2 regions of the Methylobacterium sp. P1-11 genome follow, and region 1 is predicted to be linked to the other one. Evidence: predicted binding sites of a transcription regulator. Region 1 holds the regulator's gene; the other holds the start of a gene.
The links. Region 1 encodes PhoB, which activates phosphate uptake and scavenging genes when phosphate is short. Its sites were predicted from a motif close to TGTCATNNANCTGTCAT; they were not measured.

Region 2: a site for PhoB is predicted at 3,393-3,409, ahead of CIW48_RS24880 (Orn/Lys/Arg decarboxylase N-terminal domain-containing protein). Genes of this name have one in related genera too.

What each region holds. Positions count from the first base shown of each region.
Region 1 covers NZ_NPKS01000009.1:114,006-119,626, reverse strand. The annotation lists gene pstB (phosphate ABC transporter ATP-binding protein PstB) at 1-218, shown strand, start outside; gene phoU (phosphate signaling complex protein PhoU) at 318-1,037, shown strand; gene phoB (phosphate regulon transcriptional regulator PhoB) at 1,182-1,877, shown strand; gene CIW48_RS11600 (protein-disulfide reductase DsbD domain-containing protein) at 2,061-4,235, opposite strand; gene CIW48_RS11595 (aminopeptidase P family protein) at 4,355-5,621, opposite strand, start outside.
Region 2 covers NZ_NPKS01000030.1:7,089-12,709, reverse strand. The annotation lists gene CIW48_RS24890 (YceI family protein) at 1-412, shown strand, start outside; gene CIW48_RS24885 (GNAT family N-acetyltransferase) at 421-999, opposite strand; gene CIW48_RS24880 (Orn/Lys/Arg decarboxylase N-terminal domain-containing protein) at 999-3,344, opposite strand; gene CIW48_RS24875 (hydroxyacid dehydrogenase) at 3,694-4,674, opposite strand; gene CIW48_RS24870 (hypothetical protein) at 5,059-5,621, shown strand, end outside.

The sequences.
Region 1 (5,621 bases):
CGATCTCCACCGGACGCATCGAGGAGCTGATCGAGCAACTGCGCGACGAGTTCACCATCGTGATCGTCACCCACAACATGCAGCAGGCGGCACGCATCTCGCAGTTCACCGCCTTCATGTATCTGGGGCAGCTCGTCGAGTTCGGTCCGACCAATCGGATGTTCATGAACCCGACGGAACGCCGCACGCAGGACTACATCACCGGCCGCTTCGGCTAGTCTGTCCGGGAGATCCCGGGACCTGGCGGCCAGCGCGCCGGAAAGCCCCAGCAAGCCACCCCGGCGCGCCGTTCCCGGGACCCCATCGAAGGATCCACCATGCCCGGCCATATCGTCACCTCCTACGACACCGACCTGGAGAACCTCCGTCGCTCGATCTCGGAGATGGGCGGCGTGGCCGAGAAGATGACCGCGGAGGCGACCGACGCCCTCGTGCGCCGGGACGACACGCTCGCCCAGGCGGTGATCCTCGCCGACAAGCGCCTCGACGCGCTGCAGCGGGACATCGAGGAGCGCGCGGTCCTGCTGATCGCCCGGCGCCAGCCCCTCGCGATCGACCTGCGCGAGACCATCTCGGCGATCCGCGTCTCCGGCGATCTCGAGCGGATCGGCGACCTCGCCAAGAACGTCGCCAAGCGCGTGGTGGCGATCTCCGACCAGGCGCCGGCCCAAAAGATCGTGCTCGGCGTGCGCCACATGAGCGACCTCGCCGAGGGCCAGCTCAAGGACGTGCTCGACGCCTATGCGAGCCGCGACGTCCAGGCGGCCCACGACGTCTGGGAGCGCGACGGCGAGATCGACGCCCTGTACAATTCCCTGTTCCGCGAGCTCCTGACCTACATGATGGAGGATCCGCGCAACATCTCGTTCTGCACGCATCTGCTGTTCTGCGCCAAGAACGTCGAGCGCATCGGCGACCACACCACCAACATCGCCGAGACGATCCACTATCTCGCCACCGGCGAAACCCTGGCGGGCGACCGGCCCAAGAACGATGCGTCGAACTATGTGACGGTGGACGGTGTCCAGGCTCCGTGAGCGCCCGGCCCCGGCCCCGGCGCCGCACGGCGCGCGCCTTCCCGCCGGGCGCGGCCGGGGTGACCGTGCGTGTGGGTTGAGGCGCGGCGGCGCCTCCTGCAGCATCCGCCGGACCGCCGGTAGAACGGATCTTCGAACGTGAGCATGCAAGTCCTGATCGTCGAGGACGAGGAGGCGCTGACCACGCTGCTGCGCTACAACCTGGAGGCCGAGGGTTTCCTGGTGGATTCGGCGGCGCGCGGCGACGATGCCGAACTGCTCCTGGCGGAGCGGATCCCGGACCTCGTCCTGCTCGACTGGATGCTACCCGGCCTCTCGGGGATCGAGCTGTGCCGCCGAATCCGGGCGCGCCGCGAGACCGAGCGGCTGCCGGTGATCATGCTCACCGCCCGGGGCGAGGAGGGCGACCGGGTCCGCGGTCTCGGCACCGGCGCCGACGACTACATCGTCAAGCCGTTTTCCGTGCCGGAACTGCTCGCCCGGATCCGCGCGCTGCTGCGTCGGGCCAAGCCCGCCCATGTCTCGGATCGGCTGGCGGCGGGCGACCTGGAACTCGACCGGACCGGCCACCGCGTCCGGCGCGGCGGCGAAGAGCTGCATCTGGGCCCCACAGAGTTCCGGCTCCTGGAATTCCTGATGCTGGCGCCCGGCCGGGTCTTCTCCCGCGAGCAGCTTCTCGACGGGGTCTGGGGGCACGACGTCTACATCGACGAGCGCACCGTCGACGTCCATGTCGGGCGGCTGCGCAAGGCGCTGAACGGCCCGCGCCAAGCCGATCCGATCCGCACGGTTCGCGGCTCGGGCTATGCCTTCGACGAGACCTTCTCGCTGGAAGCCTGAGGCGGGATCGAAGCGTACCGGAACGAGGATCGGTCGGCCGCAGCCTCGGTACGCGCGCGGTGCCGTGCCGCTCGGCCATACGACGTCGGCGGGTGCGGCGCCGCCGGATTGCGTCGCTCCGCTCGCAAGGACGGCGGGCCGGGCGTTTCGACGCGCATGCGGCTTCAGGACCCTCTCGACCTTTCAGCGAGCCAGCGCAGCGCTCCGGCCGGACACGGCTGGCACCGCCTCCAGCGCCGCCAGAACCGTCCCCTCGGTGAGGATCTGCGGGAGAACCTGGGGTTCCCCGGTTCCGGTGTAGAGCAGGTAGAGCGGGACGCCGCTGCGCCCGTGCTTCTCCAGGAGGCGGGTGATCTCGGGATTCTGGTTGGTCCAGTCGCCTTTCATGTAGGTCACGCCGCGCTCGGCCATCGCGGCGCGCACCGCCCTGGTGTTGAGCGAGGTCGCCTCGTTCACCGCGCAGGTGATGCACCACGCGGCCGTCATGTCGATGAAGACGGGGCGATGCGCGTCGACCAGGGCGTCGAGGCGCGCCTGGGTGAACGGCTCGACCCCGTCGGCGGCGGCCTGCGCCGACGACGGCACGGCGCGGTCCCGCGGCAGGGTCACCGCAAGGGCGGCTACGGCGATCAGCGCGAGAGCCGCGGCGGCCTGCGAGACCCGGCCGACCTTGGGCGCGGCGGCGCGGCCATGCTCCCAGGCCCAAGCGGCGAAGCCCACCAGCACCAGGCCGATCAGCGCCGCCAGCAGGCCGCGCGGATCCACCTGCTGCGCCAGCACCCAGATCAGCCACGCCACGGTGGCGTAGACCGGGAAGGCGAGGACCTGCTTCAGGGTCTCCATCCAGGCGCCCGGCCGAGGCAGCGCACGCAGGGCCCGCGGCCAGAGGGTGAGCACCAGGAAGGGTAGGGCGAGGCCGAAGCCAAGGCTCGCGAAGACGGCGAGCGCGACGCCGGCGCTCTGGGTCAGCGCGAAGCCCACAGCCGAGCCCATGAGCGGCGCCGTGCAGGGCGTCGCCACCAGGGTCGCGAGCACGCCCGTGAAGAACGAGCCGCTCAGGCCGGCACGGTGGGTGAGGCCGTCGCCAAGGCCGGCGAGACGGCCGCCGACATGGACTGCACCCGACAGGCTCAGGCCCATCGCGAACAGCAGATAGGCGAGCCCCGCCACCATGGCGGGCGATTGCAGCTGGAACCCCCAGCCGATCGCAGCCCCGCCGCCCTTCAGGGCGATCAACAGCGCGGCAAGACCCAGGAAGCTCACCAGAACGCCCGCCGTATAGGCGAGGCCGTGCATCCGCAGCCGGGCCGGCCCCTCGCCGGCATGCCGCACGAGGCTCAGCACCTTGATGGACAAAACCGGGAAGACGCAGGGCATCAGGTTGAGGATCAGCCCGCCCAGGAAGGCGAAGACCGCGGCGGTCGCGAGGGTCAACGCGTCGAAGTCGGCGGCGACCGGCGGGGCTGCGACCGGACTCGGAGCGCTCGGGGCCGCCGCGGCGGCCGGGAGCACGGGCTCGTCCCCATACGCGAAGGCGAGGCGGCGGCTTCCGGCGGTGCCGACCTCGTCGAGCGTCAGGACGCCCGGGAGTGTGGCGGGAGCCGGATCGGTCGGGCTGCTCCGCCCGACGGTCAGGTGCAGGCCGGTCTCGTCGACGGACATTACCTGTGCGGCGGCGTTGTCGATCGCCGTCTCGGCATAGGGAAAATACGCGGCGTTCCGGATCGTGTCGGCCTTGAGACCGGTCGCGGCGAAATCGAGGCGCAGGGTGTCGCCCTGGCTCGACAGGCGCAGGGGCCAGAGCGCCGGCACGGGCAGCGCGGCACGGGCGCGCGCGAACAGAGCGGCGTTGGCCGGGTCCGGCTCGGCCTTGCCCACCGGCAGGGTGAGAGCGAGATCGGCCGAACCCGGGACGCACTCGGTCTCGCAGACGAGATAGGTCAGCTTCGCCTGGATCTGCACGGGATCGGCCGGGTCGAGGCTCGGCGGCGGCGTCACGGGCACGAGGAGCGTGACCTCGCCCTCGTAACCGTAATTCATGAGCGTCGCGATCGGGATGCGCTCCGGCGCCGGCCACCGGATCGCGCCGGCGTTGAAGCCGGCCGGCAGGGTCCAGGTCACCTCCGGGGGCAGGCCGGAATCGCCCGGATTGCGCCAGTAGACGTGCCAGCCCGGCTTGATCTGCATCCGCACCGCCAGCGTGAAAGGCTGCGCGCCAGAAACCGCCGCAGGCTCCGCCACGAGGCTCGCCCGCACGAGGTCCGGCGGCGTACGGAAGCCTTGCAGGAGACCTTGCGCCGCAGCGGCCGAGAGGCTCGCGGCGAAGGCCAGGATCAGAATGGCGAGACGGCGGATCATACTGTCCCTTCGCGCGCAGGACGGTCGCGGTTTCATGCGCGGCGTGTCCGGTCCGGGGCGGGCATTTTCATGGTCCCGCGTCTTACCACGGGACGCGTCCGGGGTCCTGCGCCGGGGACTTAAGCGTCAAGCGGTGCCGTCGCCCGCTCCAGCCAGTCGCGCGTCCCGGCATCGAGCCCGGACGCCAGGGCCTCGCATACCCGGGCATGATACGCGTCGATCCAGGCGCGCTCCTCCGGTTCGAGCAGGTCCGGCTCGATCAGCCGCCGGTCGTAGGGGGCGAGCGTCAACGTCTCGAAGCCGAGCATCGGGCGCTCGCCGCCCTCGATCGCGCGGGGCTCGACCAAGACAAGGTTCTCGATCCGGATGCCGTAGGCGCCGCGGGCGTAATAGCCGGGCTCGTTCGACAGGATCATGCCGGGCTCCAGCGCCACCGTGCCGGTCTTGGCGATCCGCTGTGGCCCCTCGTGCACAGACAGGAAGGCGCCGACGCCGTGGCCAGTGCCGTGATCGAAGTCGAGGCCCGCCTGCCAGAGCGGTGCCCGTGCGAAGGCGTCGATCTGTGCGCCGGTCGTGCCGACCGGGAACACCGCCCGGGCGATAGCGACATGTCCCTTCAGCACCCGTGTGAAGCGGTCGCGCATTTCAGCGCTCGGCGCACCCACCGCGACCGTGCGGGTAATGTCGGTGGTGCCGTCTGGATATTGCGCACCGGAATCGATCAGGAACAGCTCGCCGGTCTGGACCGCCCGGTCGGTGGTGCGGCTGACCCGGTAATGGACGATCGCCCCGTTCGGCCCGGATCCCGAGATCGTCGGGAACGACACCTCGCGCAGATCGCCGCCCGCGGCCCGGAAATCCTCGAGCGCCTCGACGGCGGCGATCTCGGTGAGGCCACCGCCGAGGGCGGCGCCATCGAGCCAAGCGAGGAAGCGCACGACACTCGCCCCATCACGGATATGGGCGGCGCGCGCGCCCGCGATCTCGGCGGCGTTCTTGACCGCCTTCATGCCGGTGATCGGATCCTTGCCGACATCGGCGGTGCCGCCGGCAGCTTCGATCTTCTCCTTCAGGGCGACTGCACCGGTGGCCGCATCGAGGCGGACGCGCACGCCGGCCAGGGATGCCAGCCCGTCGTCCAGCTCTGCCCGGGGCAGAATCTCGGCGATCGGAGCGAGCACCGCGCGCAGGGCCGGATCGACGTTCGGCGAGACGAGGAACAGTCGCGCCAGCCCCGCGCGCGGCAGGATGGCGTAGCCCAGCGCCAGCGGCGTATGCGCGACATCGGAGCCGCGCAGGTTGAAGGCCCAGGCGAGATTGTGCGGGTCCGAGATCACCAGGGCATCGCAGCCGCCTTCGGCGAGGGCTGCCCGGACCCGGCCGAGC
Region 2 (5,621 bases), on a different contig from region 1:
GGTCGATTTCGACCCCGCCAAGCCCGAGGCGGGGCATGCCGTCGTTCTGGTCGACCTCGCCAGCGCGCGGACCGGGGACATCCAGCGCGACGAGGCCCTGCCGCAGAAGGACTGGTTCGACGTCAAGGCGGCGAGCGAGGCGCGCTTCGAGGCGATCCGCTTCGTCGACAAGGGGCAAGGCGACTACGCGGCAATCGGGACGCTGACGATCCGCGGCACGAGCCGGCCCGTGACGCTGCCGTTCCACCTGGCCGTCGAGGGCGGCGCGGCGCACGCCACCGGGCGGGTCGGCCTCGTCCGCACCGAGTTCGGCGTCGGGCAGGGGGCCTGGGCCTCGGGCCAGTGGGTGGCGCTCGATGTCGGCGTCGAGGTCGACCTCGTCGCGACGGCGCGGTCCGCCTCAGGCCACTGAGCCGCCCGCTAGCCCGGCCGGTCCTCCGACCCCGTCCCCAGCGCCCGCTGGACCATGACGCTGTCCGACCAGTGGCCGTACTTGAAGCCCACCGCCCGCAGGTAGCCGACCCGCTCGAACCCGCAGGCCTCGTGGAGGCGCAGGGAGGCGGCGTTCTCGGCGTCGATGTAGCCGATCATCTGGCGGTAGCCGCCCGCCGCGCAGGCCTCGATCAGGGCCGGCAGCAGCCTTCGGCCGATCCCGGCATGGAGGTGGTCGGGATGCACGTAGATCGAGTGCTTGAGCGTGTAGCGGTAGGCCGGCCGCTTCCGGAACGGCACCGCGTAGGCGTAGCCCGCCACCGCGCCGTCCCGCTCGGCCACGAGGTGCGGCAGGCGCTTCTTGCGCATGGTCTTGCGCCGCCGCTTCAGGTCGTCGGGGAGCAGCCGGTCCTCCTCGGCGACGCCGACATCGCTCACGCCCTTGCCGATATGGTGCTCGTAGATCGCCACCATCGCCTCGACATCGGCGTCCGAGGAGGCGCGGATGACGATGTCGGGGCAGGACCGGGCCGGGAGCAGGCCGGGCGTCTCGACCTCGATCTCCATCAGGCCCCCTCTCGTGCCACGTAGGTATGGAAGCGGATCCGCCCGTCCGGGTCGACCTCGCGGTAGACGCCCTGGATCTCGGCCTCGAAGCCCGGGAACAGGTTGGCGGAGGCCTCGAACATCTTGAAATAGTCGAGCATGGGCTTGGCCCGCTCGTCCAGGCGCTCACCCGGCAGCACCGTGCCGATCCCCGGGGGGTAGACCAGCATCAGCGTGGTGGCGATCCGCCCCTCGGCCTCGGCGATCGGCACGTAGTCGACCTTGTTGCGCGTCAGCAGCTGGGCGGCGCGCTTGGGCGGCATCACCATCTCGGGCAGGTGTTCTGGCGCGAACTGGCGCCGCTGCAGCGCCGAGGTGCCGGCCTCCCGGTGGAAGGCGTGGAGCTCGCCGCAGAGGTCGCGCAGGCGCACGCCGCGGTAGCGGTTCGGCCGGCGGTTGACGAATTCCGGCATGGCCTCCTCCAGCGGGACGTTGTCGTCGTGGTACCGCTTGAAGGCGACGAGGCCCGAGATCAGCGTGCCGGCCTTGGAGGACTCGACCCCCGGGGTCAGCAGGAAGAGCAGCGAGTTCAGGTCGTTCTTCTCGGCGACGATCCGGTTCTCACGCAGGTATTGCGCCACGATCGGCGCGGGCACGCCGTGCTGGGCGTAGGCCCCCGTGTGCCGGTCGAAGCCGGGGGTCAGCACGGTGAGCTTGTTCGGGTCGGTGATGGCGTAGCCCGGCGCCACGTGGCTGAAGCCGTGCCAGCGCGCGCCGGGCTTCAGCTCCCAGTGGCGCGGCGTGGCGGCGAGCTCGTCGGTCGGCACGCTCTCCCACGGCACCTCGGCGCCGTCGGCGTTCACCGTCACGTCCGGCACGAACGGGTCGAAGAACCAGCGCCGCGCCGGGTCGCGCTCGTTCTCCTCGAACTCGCGCCGGATCGCCCGGACCTTCTTGCGCCACTCGATCCCGAGCCGGATCGTGTCGTCCCACAGGATCATGCCGGAGCGCCCCTTCATCATCTGGGCGCCGACATCGAGGGAGGCGAACAGGGGATAGAAGGGTGACGTGGAGGCGTGGACCAGAAAACTCTCGTTGAGCCGCTTGTGCTCGACCCGCCGGGTCTGGCCGCGGATGTGCCCGTCCCGAGTGTGGATCTGCGAGGCCTGGGAGAAGCTCGCGAGCTGCTTGTGGGTCGACTGCGTGGCGACGATGCCGGGCGATGTCTCGTCGAGGCTGGTCAGCCCCATGGCGAAGCGCCGCGCGTAGAGCGGGTGGAACTTCATGAAGCCCGCCCAGGCCTCGTCGAACAGGATGTAGTCGCAGAGGTGGCCGATCCTCTCCAGGATCTCCTGGGCGTCGTAGATCGTGCCGTCGTAGGTGCACTGCTCGATCACCGCGACGCGGAACGGCCGCTCCCGGCGCCACGCCTCCGGGTCGGTCACCAGCGGGTTGCGGCGGATCTTCTCCCGGATCCGCGTCTCGTCCAGGGCCTCGTGGAAGATCGGGCCGATCAGCCCGTAGGCGTTGCGGTCGGTCTCCAGGAAGATCGGGATGCCGCCGCCCAGGAACAGGGCGCCGTGATGGGCCGCCTTGTGGTTGTTGCGGTCGAACAGGACGAGGTCGTCCTCGGCCACCAGGGAGGACAGGACGATCTTGTTGGAGGCCGAGGTGCCGTTGAGGACGAAGTAGGTCTTCTCGGCCCCGAAGATCTTGGCCGCCTCCTTCTGGGCCTTGAGCGCCGGCCCCTCGTGGGTCAGCAGGTCGCCGAGGTCGAGCACCGAGTTGTCGAGGTCGTCGCGGAAGATCGCCTCGCCCAGGTGCTCGACGAAGATCCGGCCGATCGGCGAGCGGTTGTAGAAGATGCCGCCGTTGTGGCCCGGGCAGGTCCAGAGCTGGTTGCCCTTCTCGGCGTAGTCGACCAGCGCGCCGAAGAACGGGGTCTTGAGGGTCTGGGCGTACTGCGTCACCCGGCTGACGAGGCCGCGGGCGATGAATTCCGGCGTCTCCTCGGCGAGGAAGATGTAGCCGTCGATGAAGTCGAGGAGCTCGACCGGGATGTCCTCCAGCCGCTTGCGGCGGACCATGATGACGATCGGCATCTCCAGGCCGCGCTTGCGCATCATGTCGATGAGGGCAGCGGCCTTGCCGTCGAGGCCGCGCTTGCCCCAGTCGACCACGAGGCAGCCGACCGCCGCGTCGGTCTGGACCGCGATGGCCGCGTCCTCCACCCGCCGGGCGCGCACCACCTCGAAGCCGCGCTGCTCGACGGCCGCCACGATCTGGTTGACGCGCGCGCCCTCGAGATCGTCCGGGTCGAAGGCCGGGGCGCACATCAGGACCGTGAAGCGACGGTGAAAGTCCATGGAGCCCTCTCTGGCCTCGGATGCAGCGGGTGGCTTTCCGGCCCGTCTGCGACGATTGCATGACAGAGCGCGCGGCGGGCGGTCGCGGTCCGGACGAAACGCGTGATCCGGGCCGGCCGGGAGCGTCCGCGGCGGATCCCGAACTGGCCCGGCACGGGCGCGGGTCCCCTCTCCCGTGCGGGAGAGGGACAGGGTGAGGGAGGCGCCCTCACCGGAGGAGGCTCCCCCTCGAATCGCGTCGATCGGGTGCTTGATCCCGAAGCCTCTAGTCCCTCACCCCAACCCTCTCCCGCACGGGAGAGGGAAGGTGCTGCGCCGTTCGGGGCCGGCGGCGACCCGCGTCAGGGCGTCACGACGCGCGGCGGCGCTCCCAGACAGCCGGGTTCACCAGCCCGCCGGGCCGCCGGCCGGCGAGGACGTCGACCACGCGGGTCGCGGCGGTCTCGGCGGTGCGGATCAGGGCCGCCCCGGTGGAGCCGCCGACATGGGGCGTCAGGATCGCCCGCTCCTGCCGGGCGAGGGGATGGTCAACCGGCAAGGGCTCCTGGGCGAAGACGTCAAGCCCCGCGCCCGCGATCGTGCCGGCCTCCAGCGCGTCCACAAGGGCCGCCTCGTCGATCAGGCCGCCGCGGCTGGTGTTGATCAGGAAGGCTCCCCGCTTCATCCGGGCGAGCTGATCCCGGCCGATCAGGCCCCGGGTGCCCGGGGTGAGCGGCACGTGCAGGGAGACGATGTCGGCCTCCGCCAGGAGCGCGTCGACCGAGGCGGCCCGCAGGGCGCCGGCATTGGCGAAGTCGGCCTCCGGGCGACTCGGGCCGTAGGCCAGCACCCGCAGGCCCAGGGCGGCGCCGAGCCGGGCGGTCGCCTGCCCGATCGCCCCGAATCCGACGAGGCCCAGCGTCAGGCCGGCGAGCTCGACCAGGCGGGCGGTGAACTTGAAGCTGTCGTCGCCGCGCCGGACCGAGCGGTCGGCCTCCGGCAGAGTCTTGGCCAGGGCGAAGATCAGCGCCAGCGTCTGCTCGGCCACCGAGACCGCGTTGGCGCCGGGCGTGTTGACCACCACGATCCCGGCCTCGGTCGCGTCGGCGGTGGCGACGTGGTCGGTGCCGGTGCCGTGCACGCCGATCACCCGCAGGGCCGGCGCCGCCGCGATGGCGCGGGCCGGGAAGCCGGTGTTCCGGGTGATGACGGCGACGCAGTCGGCGACCTCGCGGGCCAGCGTCTCGGGGTCGGTCCCGCTCGCCGGCCGCGGCTCCAGCCCGGCCGCGCGCAGCCGGTCGAGGCCCGCCGCGTGGATCGGCTGGACGATGAGGCACGGACCGGTGATCACGGGGAGGAACCTCTGCACAAGAGGGCGGGTGACGGGCAAGTTTCGCGCCGGGCCCGTCTAGGCGGCGTGGTCCACCCTGGCAACCGGGCGCCCGGATTTCCGCCGCCCGTATCGCGGCATCAACCGCGTACCCGGTTGCTGGCGATGACGGTGGGTCCGTGAGGCCGGCCGGGCGGTAAGGCAGCGGCGTGCCGGGGCCGACGGGTCGGCCGATGTTTCACGGGAAACATTTTCTTAAGCCTGTGTGCGAGCATCGGGCTCATCCGAGACCGGCGCGGCGGGCGCGGCACAATAGGGCGGTATCGCTCCGGTGGTCTGGGACCGGCCCGCTGTTGCAGCGGCGCCGTCGCGGCGCGGCGCCCGGCAGGCTACCACCGATCCGGCATGACGACGACATCGAGCTGGCGCACCCTCCGCAACGTGCAGGCCCGGGCGCGGCTGGAGAAGGCCCTCCCGGCCATCTTCCCGGCGCCGGTCTTGCAGCACGCCCTCGCGCGCCCCCTGATCCCGCCGACGCCGCGGCTCGCCGTCGAGAGCTACTGGCGCAACCACATCCTCAGGGCCGACCGGCTCGCCCGGGCCCTGGCGGCCCGCTCGGGGACGCCGGAGGGCTGGACGTGGCAGCTCGGTGGCGCCGGCCGGGCCGGGAGCTTCCGCCTGCCGCCGGCCCCCTTCCGCGATCCGGCCTTCGCCCGCGGCCGGGGGGCCTGCTGCATCTGCGGCCAGCCGGTCTACCGGTTCGGCTGGCACCGGGATCTGTGGGCGGGCGGCGCGCCCAACACCAAGGCTGGCTGGCACGCGGCCTGTGTCGCGGCGTGGAAGTTCTGGATCGCGCCCCACGCCCAGGTTCGGGCGCTGAAGCTCCGTCAGCGCCATCGCTGCACCACCACCGGCAAGCGCCTGCTGAAAACGGCCGAGGTCGACCACACGCTGCCGCTCTACCGGGT